DNA from 3 places in the Streptomyces sp. NPDC002888 genome. Region 1 is predicted to be linked to each of the others. Evidence: predicted binding sites of a transcription regulator. Region 1 holds the regulator's gene; each other region holds the start of a gene.
What was found. The regulator HrcA, encoded in region 1, represses chaperone genes, less so after heat shock. The targets are predictions, from matches to a motif close to TTNGCACTCNGNNNNNCNGAGTGCNAA.
Positions count from the first base shown of each region.

Region 1 (2,265 bases):
GAGCGCACGCGCCCGTCACCGGCGCACTCCGGGCACGGCGTCGGGACGACCGTGCCGAAGCCCTGGCACTGCGGGCAGGGGCGGGACGTCATGACCTGGCCCAGGAAGGACCGCGTCACCTGCGACACCTCACCGCGGCCGCGGCACATGTCACACGTCTGGGCCGTCGTGCCCGGCGCCGCGCCCTCACCGCTGCAGGTGGAGCAGACGATCGCGGTGTCGACCTGGATGTCCTTGGTCGTGCCGAACGCGGCCTCGTCGAGCTCGATCTCCAGCCGGATCATCGCGTCCTGGCCGCGCCGGGTGCGCGAGCGCGGACCGCGCTGGGACGCCGTACCGAAGAAGGCGTCCATGATGTCCGAGAAGTTCCCGAAGCCGCCGGCGCCGAAGCCGCCCGCGCCACCGCCGCCCGCCTGCGAGAGCGGGTCGCCGCCGAGGTCGTAGACCTGCTTCTTCTGCGGGTCCGACAACACCTCGTAGGCGGCGTTGATCTCCTTGAACCGCTCCTGGGTCTTCGGATCCGGATTGACGTCCGGGTGCAGCTCGCGAGCGAGCCGCCGGAAGGCCTTCTTGATCTCTTCCTGCGACGCGTCGCGGCGCACGCCGAGAACGGCGTAATAGTCCGTGGCCACTTACGACTCCGCCAGGATCTGTCCGACGTACCGTGCCACTGCGCGTACCGCTCCCATCGTTCCCGGGTAATCCATGCGGGTCGGTCCGACCACGCCGAGCTTGGCGACTGCCTCGCCGCCCGAACCGTAGCCGACCGACACCACAGAAGTGGAGTTGAGTCCCTCGTAGGCGTTCTCGTGACCGATGCGTACGGTCATGCCCGAATCTCCCGCCTCGCCCAGGAGTTTGAGGAGAACGACCTGCTCCTCAAGGGCCTCCAGGACGGGCCGGATGGTGAGGGGAAAGTCATGTCCGAAGCGGGTGAGATTGGCGGTACCGCCGATCATCAGCCGCTCCTCGTTCTCCTCGACGAGTGTCTCCAGCAGCGTGGAGAGCACGGTCGAGACCGTACCGCGGTCCTCGACGTCGAACCCCTCCGGCAGGTCCTCGACCAGCCGCGGCACGTCCGCGAAGCGGCGCCCCGCGACCCGGCTGTTCAGCCGCGCCCGCAGGTCCGCCAGGGACGCCTCGCCGAAGGGCGCCGGGCAGTCCACCATCCGCTGCTCGACCCGGCCGGTGTCCGTGATCAGCACGAGCATCACGCGCGCGGGGGCGAGTGAGAGCAGCTCCACGTGCCGCACGGTCGAGCGGGTCAGTGACGGGTACTGCACGACGGCCACCTGCCGCGTCAGCTGCGCGAGCAGCCGCACGGTGCGGGCCACGACGTCGTCGAGGTCGACGGCGCCCTCGAGGAAGTTCTGGATGGCGCGCCGCTCGGGCGCGCTCATCGGCTTCACGCCGGCCAGCTTGTCGACGAACAGCCGGTAGCCCTTGTCGGTGGGGATGCGCCCGGCACTGGTGTGCGGCTGGGCGATGAACCCCTCGTCCTCCAGGGCCGCCATGTCGTTGCGGACCGTCGCCGGGGAGACGCCGAGGTTGTGCCGTTCGGTGAGCGCCTTGGAGCCCACCGGCTCCTCGGTGCCCACGTAGTCCTGGACGATGGCGCGCAGTACCTGAAGCCTGCGTTCACTCAGCATCCGCGCGCACCTCCGAACTCGTCCCCTTGACATCCACCTGGCACTCTGCGCGTGCGAGTGCCAGCGTTCCCCGGCCCAGTGTACGGCCGGGGGGTACACCCGGGGCAAGGCTGGTCCCCGGTACCGCACGCCGGACCCTCCTCCCCGCTAGCGTCGCCGTATGACCGTGACTTGGGAAGAGCTGGGATGGGAGCGGGTGGCGGCCGGGGTGGGGCGGTGCCGACTGCCCGTGTGGGACTGCACGGCGGGGCTGGTCGTCGGGCCGGGCGCGGTCCTGGTGATCGACGCGGGGTCGAGTCTGGCAGAGGGGGCGCGGCTGCGGTACGCGGCCCAGGAGCTGGCCGGCCGACGTGTGACTCATCTCGCTCTCACCCATCCCCACTTCGACCACGTCTTCGGGGCCGCGGCGTTCGCGGGCGCGGAGGTCTTCGGCGCGGTGGGCATCGACACGGCGCTCGCGCACGGGCGTGACGAGCTGCGCCTGGACGCCGTGCGCAACGGGCTGGACCCGTCGGCGGCGGACGAGGCGGTGGAGACACTCGTCCGCCCCCACCACCACGTCTCCGGCGAGTGGACCCTCAACCTCGGCGACGGCCGCCAGGCGCTGCTGGCGAAC
Region 1 is NZ_JBIAPU010000004.1:267,105-269,369, reverse strand. Features, by position in the region: gene dnaJ (molecular chaperone DnaJ) at 1-632, opposite strand, end outside; gene hrcA (heat-inducible transcriptional repressor HrcA) at 633-1,649, opposite strand; gene ACFYWX_RS08825 (MBL fold metallo-hydrolase) at 1,810-2,265, shown strand, end outside.

Region 2 (2,265 bases), on a different contig from region 1:
GGGACCACCCTGCGCGCCGCGAAGGCCTGCGGCATCAAGTACGCCCCTCTGTGGGACGAGGAGGTCTTCGTCGACCACTGGGAGTACCGCGAGTGGGACCGCGACCTCCACCCCGGCGACATCGTCCTCAGTCACTTCCGCGGCCGGCGCGACTGGAAGGGCACGATGCCCGACATGGTCCGCCGCTTCCTGAACAAGGTCACCGAGAAGGGATACGCGGTGGCCCGGCTCGAGGACTACCTGTGAGGCGGCGGCTGCGGCGGCAGATGGCGGGGGTGCTGGTGGCGGCCGCCGTCCTGGTCACCGGCTGTGCCCAGTCCGTCGACCCGATCGAACGGCTGGGGAAGAAGGCGGCTCAGCGGGTACGACCGCACGACCCGGCAGGGGAGCGCCCGTACCGCCGCTGGGGCCTGGCGGCCCCGCTCCTCCCACCCCCGAAGTCACCCGCGCACCCCCTCACCGGCAGCGCGGGCCCCGGCCGGGGGCTGCCCCGGGAGCAGGGCCTCCCGCGCGTCGTCGACCATGTCCCGACCCGCGACAAGGTCGTCTTCCTGACCTACGACGACGGCGCCGAACGGGACCCCCGGTTCGTCGACATGGTCCGTGAACTGCGGCTTCCGGTGAGCATGTTCCTCACGGACAGTGTCGTCGGTCCGGGATACGGCCACTTCGCGCGCCTGCGGTCCGTCGGCGCGACCATCCAGAACCACACCCTCGACCACCCCTCCCTGCGCGGCCTGCCCTACGCCGGCCAACGCGCCGAGATCTGCGGCCAGCAGGACAAACTCAGGTCCCGCTTCGGCCTGCGCCCCCGCCTCCTCCGCCCGCCCTACGGCACGTACGACACCACCACCCTGCGCGCGGCCGCCGACTGCGGCCTCGCGGCGGTCGTGCTGTGGCGGGCGTCGATGGAGAACGGTGAACTCGTGTTCGTCAACGGTGAGGGCCGGCTGCGCCCGGGCGACATCGTGTCGGTCGCCTCCGGCGACGCGACGGGCCTGCCCCTGAGGGAACGAACGACACGGTTGCTCCGCGCGATCCAGGGGAGGGGCCTGACGGTGGGACGGCTGGAGGACTACATCTAGGGTTCCCCGGCCCGAGGGCGAGGTCGTTGTCCAGGGTTCCCCGGCCCGAGGACGAGGCCGTTCAGGCCGAACCGACCACGCCGCGCCGCGGCCAATTGGCACTCCGCTTGACCGAGTGCTAATCGCGGTCATAGTCTCAGCTCTGGCACTCCCCCCTGGAGAGTGCCAACAACGCGACGGGCAGGTCCGGCACCCGCGACGACGGATCGACCTGGTCGCCACCTCAGACAGTTAACCCCGTGAGATCTCCGAAGGGGGAGGTCGGATCGTGACGACCACCAGCTCCAAGGTTGCCATCAAGCCGCTCGAGGACCGCATCGTGGTCCAGCCGCTGGACGCCGAGCAGACCACGGCCTCTGGCCTGGTCATTCCGGACACCGCCAAGGAGAAGCCCCAGGAGGGCGTCGTCCTGGCCGTGGGCCCGGGCCGCTTCGAGAACGGCGAGCGTCTCCCGCTCGACGTGAAGACCGGCGACATCGTGCTGTACAGCAAGTACGGCGGCACCGAGGTGAAGTACAACGGCGAGGAGTACCTCGTCCTCTCGGCTCGCGACGTGCTCGCGATCATCGAGAAGTAATTCACCCTGAAGCACATTCTGCTTTGAGCTGCGCCCCTGGCCCCCGCGACCATTAATCAGCCGGGCGCCCGGGGCGCAGTTCGTTTCGTCTCCACTTTTCCGAGAGGGCTACGCTCCCATGGCGAAGATCCTGAAGTTCGACGAGGACGCCCGTCGCGCCCTCGAGCGCGGCGTCAACAAGCTTGCTGACACGGTCAAGGTGACGATCGGCCCCAAGGGCCGCAACGTCGTCATCGACAAGAAGTTCGGCGCCCCGACCATCACCAACGACGGCGTCACCATCGCCCGCGAGGTCGAGCTCGACGACCCGTACGAGAACCTCGGTGCGCAGCTGGTGAAGGAGGTGGCGACCAAGACCAACGACATCGCGGGCGACGGCACCACCACCGCCACCGTGCTCGCCCAGGCGCTGGTGCGCGAGGGCCTGAGGAACGTCGCCGCGGGTGCCTCCCCGGCGCTGCTGAAGAAGGGCATCGACGCCGCGGTCAGGGCCGTCTCCGACGACCTGCTCGCCTCGGCCCGCCCGATCGACGAGAAGTCCGACATCGCCGCCGTCGCCGCGCTGTCCGCCCAGGACCAGCAGGTCGGCGAGCTCATCGCCGA
Region 2 is NZ_JBIAPU010000003.1:433,126-435,390, reverse strand. Features, by position in the region: gene ACFYWX_RS07390 (polysaccharide deacetylase family protein) at 1-246, shown strand, start outside; gene ACFYWX_RS07385 (polysaccharide deacetylase family protein) at 267-1,085, shown strand; gene groES (co-chaperone GroES) at 1,354-1,662, shown strand; gene groL (chaperonin GroEL) at 1,781-2,265, shown strand, end outside.
Region 2: groES (co-chaperone GroES) is a predicted target of HrcA. The motif match lies at 1,181-1,207, and genes of this name have one in related genera.

Region 3 (2,265 bases), on a different contig from region 1:
CTGCAGCGCGGAACGGGTCACCTTCGCCGGGTCGATGATGCCCTCGGCGATCATGTCGACGTACTCACCGGTCGCGGCGTTCAGGCCGTGGCCGACCTGGAGGTTGCGGACCTTCTCCACGACGACGCCACCCTCGAGACCACCGTTGACGGCGATCTGCTTGAGCGGGGCCTCCAGCGCGAGCTTCACGGCGTTGGCGCCGGTCGCCTCGTCACCCTCGAGGTCCAGCTTCTCGAAGACGGAGGACGCCTGGATGAGCGCCACGCCACCGCCGGCGACGATGCCCTCTTCGACGGCCGCCTTGGCGTTGCGGACGGCGTCCTCGATGCGGTGCTTGCGCTCCTTGAGCTCGACCTCGGTGGCGGCACCGGCCTTGATGACCGCGACACCGCCGGCGAGCTTCGCCAGGCGCTCCTGCAGCTTCTCGCGGTCGTAGTCGGAGTCGCTGTTCTCGATCTCGGCGCGGATCTGGCTGACGCGGCCGTTGACCTGGTCGGAGGAGCCGGCACCGTCGACGATGGTGGTCTCGTCCTTGGTGATGACCACCTTGCGGGCCTTGCCCAGCAGGTCGAGGGTGGCGTTCTCCAGCTTGAGGCCGACCTCCTCGGAGATGACCTCGCCGCCCGTGAGGATGGCGATGTCGCCGAGCATGGCCTTGCGGCGGTCGCCGAAGCCCGGGGCCTTGACGGCGACGGACTTGAAGGTGCCGCGGATCTTGTTGACGACCAGGGTCGACAGGGCCTCGCCCTCGACGTCCTCGGCGATGATCAGCAGCGGCTTGCCCGACTGCATGACCTTCTCCAGGAGCGGGAGCAGGTCCTTGACGTTCGCGATCTTGGAGTTCGCGATCAGGATGTACGGGTCGTCGAGGACGGCCTCCATACGCTCCATGTCGGTGGCGAAGTACGCCGAGATGTAGCCCTTGTCGAAGCGCATACCCTCGGTGAGCTCCAGCTCCAGACCGAAGGTCTGGGACTCCTCGACGGTGATGACGCCTTCCTTGCCGACCTTGTCCATGGCCTCGGCGATGAGCTCGCCGATCTGGGTGTCGGCGGCGGAGATGGAGGCCGTGGAGGCGATCTGCTCCTTGGTCTCGACATCCTTGGCCTGCTCGAGCAGGGCACCGGAGACGGCCTCGACGGCCTTCTCGATACCGCGCTTGAGGGCCATCGGGTTGGCGCCGGCGGCTACGTTGCGCAGGCCCTCGCGGACGAGCGCCTGAGCGAGGACGGTCGCGGTGGTCGTACCGTCACCGGCGACGTCGTCCGTCTTCTTGGCGACTTCCTTGACCAGCTCGGCGCCGATCTTCTCGTACGGGTCCTCGAGCTCGATCTCCTTGGCGATGGACACACCATCGTTGGTGATCGTGGGGGCGCCCCACTTCTTCTCGAGGACGACGTTGCGGCCCTTGGGGCCGAGCGTCACCTTCACGGCGTCCGCGAGCTGGTTCATGCCGCGCTCGAGGCCGCGCCGCGCCTCCTCGTCGAACGCGATGATCTTGGCCATGTGAAGTGGTCCCTCCAGGACTGGGGGTGATTCCTTCGGACCGCGCCCGCGCCCGCGACGGACGGCTCGCCTGCCTGGTGGTTCCTTGCCCCATCCGGCCTGCGGGCCTCACCGACCCGGTCCTTCGTTGTCACTCTCACCTTCAGAGTGCTAACGCAATGATTAGCACTCGCCCCTGTCGAGTGCAAGCGCCTCCACCCGATCCGCAGGTGAACGGCCGAGGGTCGGGGCGCCCGGCGACGTCCGGGCAGACCGAAGGGCTCGTACCCCGGGAGGTACGAGCCCTTCGAAGATGCACAGAAGAACGTCGCTGCGTCGGCGCGTGCTTCAGCCGGCCGCGAGTCGGACCATGTCCGCCTGCGGCCCCTTCTGGCCCTGCGAGATCTCGAAATCGACCCGCTGACCCTCTTCCAGGGTGCGGTATCCGTCCATCTGGATCGCGCTGTAGTGGACGAAAACATCCGCACCACCGTCGACCGCGATGAAGCCGTACCCCTTCTCCGCGTTGAACCACTTGACGGTGCCCTGAGCCATGCCTAACTCCCCTATTACTGGCCCTTGCACAGATCCACACTTCGCGGATCCGGGTCAGACCTCACCCCCCGCCTTGGTTGGGGGCGTGCGCCGGAACGCGTCGACCGCGGCTGAATGTATCTGTCCAACTGCCGTCTGCAACAGGTCAATCGGACGAGAATTCCGGGCATGGCCGGTCGGGGATTTGCCGAGAATTCACCAGAACTCAGGGCAAGTCGGGCCCCA
Region 3 is NZ_JBIAPU010000006.1:184,799-187,063, reverse strand. Features, by position in the region: gene groL (chaperonin GroEL) at 1-1,506, opposite strand, end outside; gene ACFYWX_RS12400 (cold-shock protein) at 1,834-2,040, opposite strand.
Region 3: groL (chaperonin GroEL) is a predicted target of HrcA. The motif match lies at 1,634-1,660, and genes of this name have one in related genera.